3 regions of the Litoribrevibacter euphylliae genome follow, and region 1 is predicted to be linked to each of the others. Evidence: predicted binding sites of a transcription regulator. Region 1 holds the regulator's gene; each other region holds the start of a gene.

Region 1 (4,838 bases):
CCGCCCCACCAACGGACGATTCAGCCCCAGATCTGATTCTCATAAATTCAGTATCAACACATTACGATGAGACGGGCCAACAACAGTATCAACTGACCGCAACTAAAATTGATCATTTCCAAGAAAGCCATATTGCTCTCCTAGAAAAGCCTTACTTGATCAACCAAGCAGAAGATGCTCAATGGCAGGCGAATGCTTTATCAGGTCGCGCTGATTTAAATTCAGACACCCTATTCCTTAAAGACCAAGTCAAAATTGACAAGGTCACTGCAACACAAACTGTTTCACTGCGAACTTCCGAGCTTACAATAGACACCCAAAAGAATACAGCTGAAAATGACGTCTTAACCGTTATTCATTCCGGACCGAGTTTTATCGAAAGTCGTGGATTTTTTACTGACTTCAATACCAGTGAAACCCTATTGAAATCGAATGTAAGAGGAACGCATGACGTTCAAAAGTAAATTACTCACACCACTGTTTCTATTAACTCTATTCAGTGCCAGCACAGCTATAGCACTGCCTGAAGACAGGAACCAACCGATTGAGCTGGAAGCCAATCAAGCCAAACTCAATAATGAAACTGGTATTGCGGAATACACGGGCAATGTCATCATTACCCAGGGCACAGCAAAACTAAAGGCGGATCGAGTCATTCTGTATTCCGTTAACAATGAAGTGACCCGTATGAAAGCCTTTGGTGAGCCTGCCAAGTACCAACAAATTCTTAAGCTCGGTGAACAGCCTACCCATATTGAAGGCAAGACACTGGATCTTAAGGTCGCCGAAGAAATTGCTGAAGTCACCGGAAATGGCGTTGTCTATAAAGACAAAGATCGACTCTCAGCAGAGAAAATTATCTACTCTTTAAAAACGGGCGAGCTTAATGCGAAGAAAAACCAAAATGGATCACAAGATACAACTGATAGACCTATAAAAATGATCTTCTATCCCCCTAAGAAAGAAGAGACTCCGCAACAGGAATCGAACAAGTAAGAGCATAGAGCTTTTCTGTAGCCTACCAATTAATATCGAGATAGATACATGAGTTGTCTAAAAGCCGCGCACCTCGCTAAAAGCTATAATAAACGCAAAATCATTAAAGACGTTTCTCTGTCGGTAAGCAGTGGCGAGGTCGTAGGGTTACTAGGGCCTAATGGCGCAGGTAAAACCACCTGTTTCTATATGATTGTGGGCTTGGTACAAGCGGATCAAGGAAAGGTCACCATAGATGATAAAGACATCACGCATTACCCAATGCATGGTCGAGCACAAGTCGGCTTAGGGTATCTACCTCAAGAAGCGTCCATCTTTAGAAAGCTCACCGTTGCTGAAAACATTTACGGTATTTTAGAGCTTAGAAAAGACCTGACCGAAGAACAGAAAAAAGAGAAGCTTGAGTATCTTCTGCAAGAATTCCACATCACTCACATACGCGATTCATTAGGGATGAGTTTATCCGGTGGTGAACGCAGACGTGCAGAAATCGCACGAGCATTAGCCACGGATCCTAAGTTTATTCTATTAGATGAACCTTTTGCCGGAGTCGACCCAATATCGGTGAACGATATTCAGGGCATTATCAATCATTTGAAAGGGTTGGGCATTGGCGTACTGATTACAGACCACAATGTTCGAGAGACGTTGGGAATCTGTGACAAAGCGTACATTGTTGGTGAAGGTCATATCATTGCCGAAGGACAAAGTGATGACGTCCTGAATAATCAAAAAGTAAAAGACATCTATCTCGGAGAGAACTTCAACATTTAATTCAGGCCATACTGTTTTGAGTTTTCCAGATACACAAATCAACACTTTTGAACTTATTTTGGTTTATACTTGATTGCCAATGGCAAATAATTTGCTTGTGCGGTTTTCACAACATCATTTCTTCAGATTACAACCGCACACGCTGAGTGAAAGCATAAGGATACGTTGTAATTTATGAAGACATCGCTTCAGCTCAAGATGGGGCAGTCATTAACCATGACACCTCAGTTGCAACAGGCCATTCGACTGTTACAACTTTCAACCCTGGATTTACAACAAGAAATTCAGCAAGCCTTGGAAAATAATCCAATGCTAGAAGTGGAAGAGGATTTTGAACAAGCCTCACAACCTTCCATTGAAGATCAAATGGCAGAAAAGCCGCTTGATTCCGATCCAGGCGAAACACCATCAAACTCAGAAGATACCGATTTTCTCGCGGGCGATCATAGCGACAGCGGCGACGATTTCAGTCGTGATGATTTTCAAACATCATCGCAAGAAGCCACTGAAACTGACAGTGAGTGGAACAACGACATCCCTGAAGACCTCACCATAGATACCGGTTGGGATGACATTTATCAACACACTCCAACTCAAGCTTCAGCGCCGTCAGACGATGATGACTATGATTTTGAATCCCGTAATACCGTCACCGAAACACTTCAAGATCACTTAAGCTGGCAATTGAATTTAACGCCAATGAGCGACACGGATCGTATCATTGCAGAAAATATTCTCGACGGCATTGATGATGATGGTTACCTGCAAACATCGGTTGAAGACATTTGTATCAGCGCCAACTCAGAACTCGACCTCTCTGAAGATGACGAGAATCGCGTCGACATTGAGGAAGTTGAAGCGGTTCTGCATTTGATTCAACGTTTTGATCCAGTCGGTTCTGGCGCGCGAAATTTACAGGAGTGTCTTCAGGTTCAGCTTAATCAGATGCCACCTGAAACACCGTTTTTATCAGAAGCAAAAATCGTCGTATTGCGCCATTTAGAGCTGCTTGGCAACAAAGACTTTGCCGGCATTATGCGCAAAGGACGCATCAAAGAAGATGTACTAAAAGAAATCATCAGCCTGATTCAAACACTGCATCCTCGTCCTGGCGAACAGATCAATCAACAGACGCCCGACTATGTGGTGCCTGACGTAGTTGTTCAGAAAACCAATGGCCGTTGGCGTGTCGATTTAAATCCGGAAATCACACCTAAGATTCGCATCAATCCAAGTTATGCCTCGTTGATTCGACGTGCGGATTCCAGTGCTGACAATACCTTCCTGAAGGATCACATGCAGGAAGCAAAATGGTTTCTGAAGAGTCTTCAAAGTCGGAATGAAACGCTGCTAAAAGTCGCCACTAAAATTATGGAGCACCAACGCGGCTTCCTGGATTATGGCGATGAAGCCATGAAACCTCTGGTTCTGCACGACATTGCTGAAGCCGTTGAAATGCACGAATCAACCATTTCCCGTGTCACTACGCAGAAATACATACACACGCCTCGTGGCATCTTCGAGTTGAAATACTTCTTTTCGAGCCACGTCAGCACCTCTTCTGGTGGCGAATGCTCTTCGACCGCAATCCGCGCCATTATCAAGAAACTTGTCGCCGCAGAGAATCCTAAAAAGCCGCTCAGTGATAACAAAATTGCCACTTTACTGGGTGAGCAAGGGATTAAAGTTGCAAGACGAACCATCGCCAAGTATCGGGAGGCGATGAACATCCCACCTTCGAATGAACGTAAGCGCTTGGTTTAAAGGAATTTTTAATCTGAGGTAGCTAATTGATACAGGTCATTGTATTCATTGCATGCTAGGACTATATTAAAGATGAAGGAGGCACAGACCTCCTCCAGCTTCACCTTATAAGCTGGATTCTTTTGGACCACAGCATACTAAATTAAGGAGTCCTATATGCAAGTAAACATCAGTGGCCACCACCTCGATATTACTACCAACATTCGCGATTATGTTACTTCCAAATTGGATCGACTTGAGCGACACTATGACCAAATAACAAATGTTCAAGTTACACTGAGTATTGAAAAACAAAGACAACTGGCAGAAGCCAAGTTACATGTAACCGGTGGTGAAGTGTTTGCTAATGCAGAGCATGATGATCTTTATGCTGCAATTGACGCACTAACAGATAAATTAGATCGTCAATTAATTAAACACAAAGAAAAATCTTTGGCTCGTTAACCCCAGTAAACAAATCAACCCATATAACATGTAGCTGCGACATGAGAAAAATTAACGAGCAGCCTTAATGGATTTATCAAGCATACTATCCAAACAGCGCACCTTATGGTGCGCTTCCTGTCAGAGTAAAAAACGCACCATCGAAGAAATCTCCCAGATCCTCGCTGAACACATTTCAGGGCCTTCCGCACACGAAATTTTTGATGCGCTCATCGAACGCGAACGTCTCGGCAGTACTGGCCTGGGGGATGGTATTGGTATTCCTCACTGTCGCTTACCTTCCTGCGAGAAACCAATCGGTGTATTACTGATGCTGGAAACGCCTATCGACTTTGATTCGTTGGACAAACAAAAAGTCGATATTATTTTCGCACTGGTGGTACCACAAGAAGCCAATGATGATCATTTAGATATTCTGGCAACCATCGCAGGAAAGTTTAGTCATGCTGATTTCAGGGACTCTTTGCGAGCGACCCAATCAGACGATGAACTTTTTTACGTAATAACCAGCTAAACTTAATAGCCATAATTTGAAGGAACCGAGGAGTCACCAATGAAATTAATCTTTGTCAGTGGCCGTTCTGGTTCCGGAAAAAGCTCTGCGTTACACGCCTTAGAAGACTGTGGTTTCTATTGCATCGACAATCTTCCTGAACCCCTTCTGCTTAATTTACTTGATGCTATTTCCAACTCCAGTGCTTATGAAAACACAGCCATCAGTGTCGATATCAGAAACTTCGACGGCAGTCATGAACAGTTAAACAAAACATTTGAAGCGCTAAAGAAAAAGACGATCGAATATCAGGTAATCTTCTTGGACAGCGATGAAGATATTATCGTTAAGCGCTACAACGCATCAC
Region 2 (4,838 bases), on a different contig from region 1:
GTGTCGATGCCTGACAATTCTTCTTCACCTACCGAGAAAGCGATTACTGGAATGTCTTCGGCAGAAACGCCTTGGTTACCCAGCTCTTTGTAGAAAGGTACGTTCGCGTCACCGTTGATGGTGGAGATAACCGCTGTTTTCTTGCCTGCTGCGCCGAACTTCTTAATGTCGCTTACGATGGTTTGCCAATCCGAATGACCGAACGGCGTGTAGTTGATCATGATGTCTTTCTCAGCCACGCCTTTGGCTTTCAGGTAGGCTTCAAGAATCTTGTTGGTGGTGCGAGGGTAAACGTAGTCGGTGCCTGCAAGTACGAAGCGGGTAACACTGCCACCTTCTTCGCTCATTAAGTAATCCACCGCTGGAATGGCCTGTTGGTTTGGCGCAGCACCTGTGTAGAACACGTTCTTCGAGGATTCTTCCCCTTCGTACTGAACTGGGTAGAACATCAAACCGTTCAGCTCTTCAACTACCGGAAGCACAGATTTACGAGAAACAGACGTCCAGCAGCCGAAGATCACATCTACTTTTTCTTTGGAAAGCAGCTCACGACCTTTTTCTGCAAACAGCGGCCAGTTAGACGCCGGGTCTACGACCACAGGTTCAAGCTTCTTACCAAGCAAGCCACCAGCTTTGTTCTGTTCTTCGATCATCATCAGCACGGTATCTTTTAGCGTCGTTTCAGAAATCGCCATGGTGCCGGAAAGGGAGTGCAATACACCGACCTTGATGGTGTCGTCAGCTGCCATTACTGCAGAGCCAAATGATACAGAAAGCGCTAATGCAGAAAATTGCGAAAGTTTCTTAATGCTTTTCATCGTGATTCCTTGTTCTTTAATGAGTCATTTTCTTTGTATGTTGGTACTTATGGGGTTGGCTAAACCAAACGGAATCGAGCGAAGAAAAGAACGGGCGGTTATGTAATTGGGTTGCCTCTGAATGTCCTTTTCTGTGTCGGTGGTGTATTCCTTATGCTTGGTTAGCCAACCTTAACCTCTTGATTGTGAGTCTCGAGCTGAGTCGATTGATCTTGGTTACAGCAACGGCTGTGCCATACTTGGCTAAAGCTTGTGGTTGTGGGGCTTAACTCAAATAAAAGTTGTCTACTTGGTTTGTTTGTGCGGTATTTTGGTGCACTACTTTTAGGTGTGGCACTGAGATGGTTCAGAAATCATTTAGTACGACAATTATCTTATTTATTTCAAAGGAGTTCTGCACTAGCAGAGTGCAGGTTGGGTGCGGTGTTGCAGGTAATAAAGTAATTTAAAAAATTGTCTATATGGTTATTTATTTACCTGGCAAACACTTTGCTATGTATTTGTCAGCTCGATTTTTTTCAGGATTAAGGAAGACCGTTGAACGATCAAACTATGGTGGATGCACCGGTAGGAGCGCCAAAGCTCGATCCCAATCTACATTGGCTAGCGAACTATCAAGCGGAATTGGTGTATCTGGATGGAAAGACACGACTGGGTCGAACAGACAGCTTTGGGCCGTTACGTGTGCAACGACCGTTTTATCCGGAAGGTGATGTGTGCAGTCATTTGTACTTGTTGCACCCTCCGGGCGGGTTAGTTGCCGGGGATTACCTCACCATCGGGTTTCACCTTGGGCCGAAAGCGCAAGCCTTAGTAACCACGCCATCAGCAGGCAAGGTCTATAACAACATCACTGAACGTAAGCAGTATCAAAAGGTGCATCTTACTGTGGCCGATGCCGCGGTGATGGAATGGCTTCCTCAGGAAACCATTGTCTTTGATGGTGCTAAAGGTGAATTGATAACCGAAGTAGAACTGGAATCGGCAGGTACTTTTGTTGGCTGGGACATCGTCTGTATGGGCAGGCCAAGCAGCGAAGATTGGTTTGAACGCGGCTCGGTACGACAGCTCTTATCCATTAAGCGAGCGGGGCGGTTAGTTCATATTGAGAACAATGTGATTGATGCCGACTCGGGCATTATGAAGGTGCGTTCTGGTTTGGCCGGTCAGCCGGTGTTTGGCAGCTTTATGATTACCTCGGATAACTTATCTGAACTAACCGAAGAACAACGAGACACCTTGGAGGGTATGGCCAAAGGTGCGTTGGTGTCTGTAACGGCAAAGCCAGGCATTACGGTTGTGCGCTATCTTGGCGCTTGCTCAGAAACCGCGAAAAAAGTGTTTGCCCAATATTGGGCGTGGGTGCGTGAAGAGGTAAACCAACGTGGTGCGTGTCCGCCAAGAGTTTGGAATACCTAATCCGTAGATACAGGATTATTGATTGCTTGATCAGCTTAGTAGCTGATTTAAGCAGACAGAACAAAAAGTTAAGTTTTTTATTAATGATAAATCATGAGCTGCACTAAAAATGGTTAGTTGTTGTCTAGTCGCTGCATGATTATGGATCACTCAACGAGGACGTTATGGAACTCTCACCCAGAGAAAAAGATAAGTTGCTTATTTTTGTGGCAGCCGAGTTAGCAGAAAAGCGCCGACAACGTGGCGTTAAATTGAACTATCCGGAGTGTATTGCCCTGATTTCGGCGTACATCATGGAAGGTGCGCGAGATGGTAAGACCGTGGCCGAACTGATGAACGAAGGTCGTCAGGTGATCAGTCGTGATGAAGTAATGGACGGTATCGATGCCATGCTGCATGAAGTGCAAGTGGAAGCGACCTTTCCGGACGGTACCAAACTGGTGACGGTTCATAATCCGATTGCATAAGGAGAATGTTATGGCAGGGGGTAGTAATACAAGTTCAACCAGCAAGATGATTCCTGGTGAATACATAGTCGCGGATGAACCGATTGTTTTGAATGAAGGGCGTAAGACGGTGACGGTTCAGGTGTCGAACTCGGGGGACCGCCCCATCCAGGTGGGTTCTCATTATCATTTTTACGAAACCAATCTTTCCCTTCAATTTGATCGTGATGTAACTAAGGGCTATCGCTTGAACATTCCGGCGGGCACAGCGGTGCGTTTCGAGCCGGGTCAGACCCGTGAGGTTGAGCTGGTGGAGTATGCGGGCACGAAAACGGTATACGGCTTCCGTGGTGACGTGATGGGTAAAGTATGAGGTTGGTAAGGTATGAAGCTGGCAAAGTAAAAGGGATAGGACGAACACAATGACAACCATAGATCGTAAAGCCTATGTAGATATGTACGGCCCAACCGTCGGCGACAAAGTACGTTTGGGCGACACCGAATTATTCATTTCACCAGAGAAAGACTTCACCGTGTATGGCGATGAAGTGAAGTTCGGTGGCGGTAAGGTAATTCGTGATGGCATGGGCCAGAGTCAGGATACTTCAGACAAAGTACCGGATACGGTAATTACTAATGCTTTGATTTTGGACGTAACCGGCATTATCAAAGCCGATGTTGCGATTAACGATGGCCGCATTTGTGCCATTGGTAAGGCGGGTAACCCGGACACCCAACCGGGCGTGACCATTAATGTCGGGCCAGGCACTGAAGTGATTGCAGGCGAAGGTCAGATTCTGACGGCGGGTGCCATCGACGCGCACATTCATTTCATCTGTCCGCAACAGGTCGAAGAAGCCTTAATGTCGGGCATCACCACCATGATTGGTGGCGGCACCGGCCCAGCCACGGGCACTAACGCGACCACTTGTACGCCGGGGCCATGGCACATTGGCAAGATGCTGCAAGCGGTGGATGAGTTACCGATGAACATCGGCTTCTTAGGGAAAGGGAATGCGTCCTTGCCAGAAGCGTTACGTGAGCAGGTAGACGCCGGTGCCATTGGCTTAAAACTGCATGAAGACTGGGGCACTACGCCTGCGTCTATCGACTGTTGTTTGTCGGTGGCGGAAGAGCTGGATGTTCAGGTGGCCATTCACACTGATACACTGAATGAATCTGGATTTGTGGAAGACACATTAGCCGCATTGAAAGGCCGGGTGATTCATACCTATCACACCGAAGGTGCGGGCGGTGGTCATGCGCCGGACATCATCAAAGCCTGTGGTGAATCCAATGTTTTGCCTTCCTCAACTAACCCAACCCGCCCATACACCATCAATACGGTGGACGAGCATTTGGACATGTTGATGGTATGTCATCACCTTGATCCGAACATTCCGGAAGACGTGGCCTTTGCTGATTCCCGTATTCGTCGTGAAACCATTGCGGCGGAAGACATTCTTCATGACCTTGGTGCGTTTAGTATGATCTCTTCCGACTCCCAAGCAATGGGCCGTGTCGGTGAAGTGATTACTCGCACCTGGCAAACCGCACATAAGATGAAGGTGCAACGTGGCGCACTGCCCGAGGATGTGGATACCACAACGGTATCGGGCGCGGATAACTTCCGCGCGCGTCGTTACATTGCCAAGTACACCATCAACCCGGCGATCACTCACGGTATTGCTGATCATGTGGGCTCGGTTGAAGTCGGTAAGCTGGCGGACTTGGTGTTGTGGAAACCGGCGTTTTTCGGCACCAAACCATCTCTGATTATGAAAGGCGGAATGATTGCGGCTGCGCCTATGGGGGATCCGAATGCGTCGATTCCAACGCCTCAGCCTGTCCATTACCGTTTCATGTTCGGTGCCTTAGGCAAAGCGGTCTCGGCCACCAGTTTGGCGTTTGTTTCGAAATCGGCCATTGAGAAAGACACCCTGTCGCATCTTGGTTTGGAGAAAACCTTAACGCCAGTACAGAACTGTCGTTCGGTGCGTAAGTCGGACATGGTGTTAAACGATTATCAACCGACGGTGGAGGTGGATCCGCAAACCTATGTGGTGAAAGCCGATGGCGTTGAGTTGAAATGCGAGCCTGCGGAAGAGTTGCCATTAGCGCAGCGGTACTATCTTTTTTAATGGACAAGTTGTTT
Region 3 (4,838 bases), on a different contig from region 1:
CTTGTTCCAGGTTTCGAAGCACCAGTTATGCTAGCTTACTCAGCGCGTAACCGTTCTGCTTCTATCCGTATTCCTTACGTTGCATCTCCAAAAGGTAAGCGTATCGAAGCTCGCTTCCCGGATCCAACCGCTAACCCATACTTGGCATTCGCAGCTATGCTTATGGCTGGCCTTGACGGTGTTAAGAACAAGATCCACCCTGGCGATCCAGCAGATAAAGATTTGTATGATCTTCCAGCGGAAGAAGCAGCAGCTATCCCAACTGTTGCAGAAACGTTCGACGTTGCTCTTGCAGCACTTAACGAAGACCGTGACTTCCTGAAAGAAGGCGGCGTATTCACTGACGATATGATCGATGCATACATCGAGCTTAAGCAGGAAGAAGTTGAGCGTTTGAACATGACAACTCACCCAGTTGAGTTCGACATGTACTACTCTGTTTAATCCTTTCGTAAGAACGGAATAAACTAAAAAAGCCTCCCTCATGGGAGGCTTTTTATTTACTATACTAAAATCAATTTTTATACGATCATAACCCCCTATGATTCTTGAATAGGCAGTTGATTTACCATGAAAAAAACCGTCCTACTGAGCTCAGTCCTAGCCCTGGCATTCGCATGCACCAACTCAGTGCAAGCCAAGGTTTACAAATGGGTTACAGAAGATGGTACTGTGGTTTATTCTGATCAACCGCATCCTGATGCCGAGATTCTAAATATTGAACCGCTTCATCCTTACAAAGCACCAAGCTATAACCTTCCAGAAACAACAGAGGAAGAAGAGGATAAAGCCCAGGTCAATGCCACTGCCCGATACAGCAGCGTTACCGTAGATTTCCCTGAACATGAAGCCAACATTCATGGCACCGCTGGAAGCTTCACCGTAGCAGTAAGTTCTAACCCTTCGCTGAAAAAAGGCGATAAATACCAACTACTGATTGATCAACGCGCTATCGGAGAGCCTACCTCTCTCACCCAATTCAATGTTCAAAATATAGATCGCGGCGAACATTCAGTTGCTGTTCAAATTCTGGATAAGCAAGGCAGCAATATAATGACCAGCCCCGCCATCACTGTCTTTATCCACCGCCCAATGGTTAAACGCAAAACACCAAAATAAGCGTTCTTATCATCACAGAAACTAAAAGCACCAATTTAGTGCATCAATACCAATATCGCCCTAAAATAAACTTAGGAAATCCCATTTTTCGGGATTAAAACTCAGATAAATCGCACCAAGCGTGTTGTTTTACTGTCTATGTAGCATACCTAGAAGCTGGCTTGCTTCTTGCTTTTGCTTAGTATTGGTCATTGTTGTGCACTATTATGGATAATCAAACCTCATATAAACGAATTCTTGATAACCTAAACACCTCTGTCATCGAGTTAGCGAATGATCTAACGATCCGCTATATGAATCCGGCTGCAGAGATGTTGCTACAGGTTAGTGCTAATCGCATGAAAAATGTGCACATCAGCAGCTTGTTCCTTGAGGATGAAGAAAATCTCGCGCTCCTCGAACAATCCGCTAAGAGCTGCCACCCCTTCACTAGACGTGAAACCACACTGCATCTTCCAACTCGTACTCCGATCACACTCGATTACATTGTTACCCCAATCACCGAGGTAAACAGTCAGACCTTCCTGATCATGGAGTTGCAACCCCGCGATCGTTTAATTCGAATTTCTCGGGAAGAAGAGCTGATGGCCAAACAAGCCACCACTCAAGTGTTGGTAAGAGGGCTCGCCCATGAAGTCAAAAACCCTCTTGGCGGAATTCGCGGTGCAGCACAGCTATTAGAGCGAGAATTGAATGATCCACAGCTGGCGGAATTCACCAATGTCATTATTGAAGAGACGGATCGCCTTCGCCGTCTTGTGGATAAAATGTTGGGGCCTCGTAAATTACCGGAACGAATAGAAACCAACGTTCATGAAATCATCGAACGCGTCTGCACGCTGATTGAAGTGGAGACAAAGGGCTCGATTAAACTGATTCGTGATTACGACCCGAGCATTCCTGAATTTGCGGCTGACCCATCTCAGTTAATTCAGGCCATTCTTAATATCAGTCGTAATGCCATGCAGGCGCTACAAGAGAACAATGTAGAGTCGCCTTCTATAAGCTTTAGAACCCGAGCGTTACGACAGTTTACTATTGGTGCGCAACGCCACCGCCTAGTCTGCCAGCTGGACATCATCGACAACGGCCCAGGTATTCCAGAAGACATTCTCGAGAACATTTTCTACCCAATGATCAGTGGCCGAGCCGAAGGCACTGGTTTGGGGCTCTCCATTTCTCAGTCCATCATCACTCAACACGAAGGCCTGATCGAATGTAAGAGTGAGCCAGGGAAAACGGATTTCACAATTTATCTACCTTTGGAGTTATCATCATGAACAAAACGAATAACGTCTGGATCGTCGACGACGACCGTTCAATTCGTTGGGTATTGGAAAAAGCGCTATCTCAAGCCAATGTTCCCACCAGCAGTTTTGAATCCGGTGACGAGATTTTAAAGAAACTCCAATACAGCCAACCCGAAGTGATCATCAGTGACATTCGTATGCCGGGCGTGGATGGCTTAGATCTACTGGATCAAATCCAGACAGAACACCCTGAAATTCCTGTGATCATCATGACCGCCCACTCTGATCTCGACAGTGCCGTAAAATCATATCAGCGTGGTGCCTTTGAATACCTACCAAAGCCGTTCGACATTGATGATGCCGTTACCTTGGTTAAACGTGCATTAACTCACGCTCAAGAGCAGAAAGAAGAAGAGCTGAAATCCGTCGAAGAAGCCAGCACCGAAATCATCGGTGAAGCGCCTGCGATGCAGGAAGTGTTTCGTGCCATTGGTCGTTTATCTCAATCGAATATCACAGTACTGATTAACGGTGAATCAGGAACCGGTAAAGAATTGGTTGCTCATGCCCTGCATAAGCACAGCCCTCGTCGTGCGAAAGAATTTATCCCGTTAAATATGGCGGCGATTCCAAAAGACTTGATTGAATCCGAGTTATTCGGCCATGAAAAAGGCGCCTTCACCGGAGCCGCAGGTCAACGTCGAGGCCGCTTCGAGCAAGCCGATGGAGGCACACTGTTCTTAGACGAAATCGGTGACATGCCAGCTGAAACCCAAACACGGCTATTACGAGTTCTGGCCGATGGCGAGTTCTACCGTGTAGGCGGACACACGCCGGTGAAAGTGGACGTACGCATCATTGCTGCAACCCACCAAAACCTGGAGCGTTTGGTAGAAGAAGGGAAGTTCCGTGAGGATTTATTCCACCGTTTAAACGTCATTCGCATCCATATTCCGAAGTTGGCAGATCGTCGCGAAGACATTCCGAAGCTGGCTGAATTCTTCCTACAAAAAGCAGCAACCGAATTGAACGTTGAAGCCAAGCTGCTTACCGAAGAAGCCGTTGAGTACATGGCCGGTTTACCGTGGAATGGTAACGTTCGTCAGCTAGAAAACACCTGTCGCTGGCTAACGGTTATGGCGTCAGGCCGTGAAGTTCATATCGGTGATCTTCCTCCTGAGCTGTTAGATGAGCAAGAAGTTCAAACCTCCACCAGCAACTGGGAAGCCGCACTTAGAAACTGGGCGGATCAGGAACTGTCAAAAGGTAAGAAAGGCGTCCTCGATGATGCGGTTCCTACGTTTGAACGCATCATGATTGAAACCGCGTTAAAGCACACGGCAGGCCGTAAACGTGATGCCTCTATTCTGCTTGGCTGGGGTCGCAATACTCTGACTCGTAAAATTAAAGAGTTGGAGTTAGAGACCAAAGATCATCCTGATGACGACGATGAACACTAAGTAATAAGTAGAACCTAAAAAGCCGATCCATCATGGATCGGCTTTTTCTCTCTAATAGTCAGGGCTACTCTGATCTAGTTCATCTACCCTCTTCGTCTAGCCTACTACATCCAACACTCGCCTCTTAAATTTCGCACCTGACGCTTCGGCTATTCGCTGGCACTCAACAACATCCACATCCTCCAAACCATCAATGGCAGACACTTCCACTTTCTGAATGTATTTCGGAGCCAACTCTATAAAGTCTCGAACCGCTTGATAAGCACCCGGCTTCTTAGGATGACAATGACGGTTATAGACAGCTTCGTTCTGGGCGTTCAAAGAAATCGACAGCGCATCCACCACTGAGGCTAAGTCCGGCAGGATATTTCGCTGATGAACCAGATTGCCCAACCCATCGGTATTTACTCTAACTGGAACACCTTGAGCTTTCACATACGCTGCGATCTCAAGCAAAGGCAACAAGCGCAGCGTTGATTCACCGAAACCGCAGAAGACGACCTCTTCAACCTTCGACAAATCGCCTAACTCAATAATAATGTCGGAAGTACTCGGCTGCTTTTTGATGTGAAGATCAAACTCATGAACCTGAGTCGAACCGTTATGCTTGGGGCAGAACTGGCATTCTAAAGTGCAAGCATTGGTCAGATTAATATAACGCTTGTTACCAATGTCATAGACAAGTGTTAAAGCCATCGACAACCTCCTAACAATATGAGGTCAGATTAGACCACAACGCCTTGGAAGGTTTTGATACACATCACTGGAACTGAGTTAAAAACAAAAGTAGATCACCAGTCTACTGTAAAAGGTACTAACGGTAACTTTCTCTTAAATAAAACACCGGCTCGCGACCGGAAAAAATGCCGAAGGTGCCGGTTCCCACCGGGTTTTCATTCGGAATGTTAGTAGGGGTTTGGATTAAGAAATCGTACTTTAGCCAATCCTCCACATCCAAAGTGACATTAACACTGCCTTCATTGCCTTGCCCCGGGCCTTGATTCGGCTG

What was found. The regulator sigma-54, encoded in region 1, starts transcription at its own class of promoters, with help from an activator protein. The targets are predictions, from matches to a motif close to TGGCACNNNNNTTGCTNT.
Region 2: the regulator sigma-54 is predicted to act here: its motif matches at 1,297-1,314, upstream of ACFOEK_RS18130 (urease accessory protein UreD).
Region 3: the regulator sigma-54 is predicted to act here: its motif matches at 1,277-1,294, upstream of glnL (nitrogen regulation protein NR(II)).

The regions. Positions count from the first base shown of each region.
Region 1 is NZ_JBHRSZ010000002.1:1,065,258-1,070,095, forward strand. It holds gene lptC (LPS export ABC transporter periplasmic protein LptC) at 1-464, shown strand, start outside; gene lptA (lipopolysaccharide transport periplasmic protein LptA) at 448-996, shown strand; gene lptB (LPS export ABC transporter ATP-binding protein) at 1,045-1,770, shown strand; gene ACFOEK_RS06495 (RNA polymerase factor sigma-54) at 1,945-3,534, shown strand; gene hpf (ribosome hibernation-promoting factor, HPF/YfiA family) at 3,691-3,978, shown strand; gene ptsN (PTS IIA-like nitrogen regulatory protein PtsN) at 4,046-4,492, shown strand; gene rapZ (RNase adapter RapZ) at 4,532-4,838, shown strand, end outside.
Region 2 is NZ_JBHRSZ010000007.1:675,111-679,948, forward strand. It holds gene urtA (urea ABC transporter substrate-binding protein) at 1-818, opposite strand, end outside; gene ACFOEK_RS18130 (urease accessory protein UreD) at 1,356-2,237, shown strand; gene ureA (urease subunit gamma) at 2,402-2,704, shown strand; gene ACFOEK_RS18140 (urease subunit beta) at 2,751-3,056, shown strand; gene ureC (urease subunit alpha) at 3,106-4,824, shown strand.
Region 3 is NZ_JBHRSZ010000006.1:236,957-241,794, reverse strand. It holds gene glnA (glutamate--ammonia ligase) at 1-444, shown strand, start outside; gene ACFOEK_RS15085 (DUF4124 domain-containing protein) at 571-1,119, shown strand; gene glnL (nitrogen regulation protein NR(II)) at 1,326-2,399, shown strand; gene glnG (nitrogen regulation protein NR(I)) at 2,396-3,829, shown strand; gene ACFOEK_RS15070 (TatD family nuclease-associated radical SAM protein) at 3,926-4,525, opposite strand; gene ACFOEK_RS15065 (DUF6701 domain-containing protein) at 4,644-4,838, opposite strand, start outside.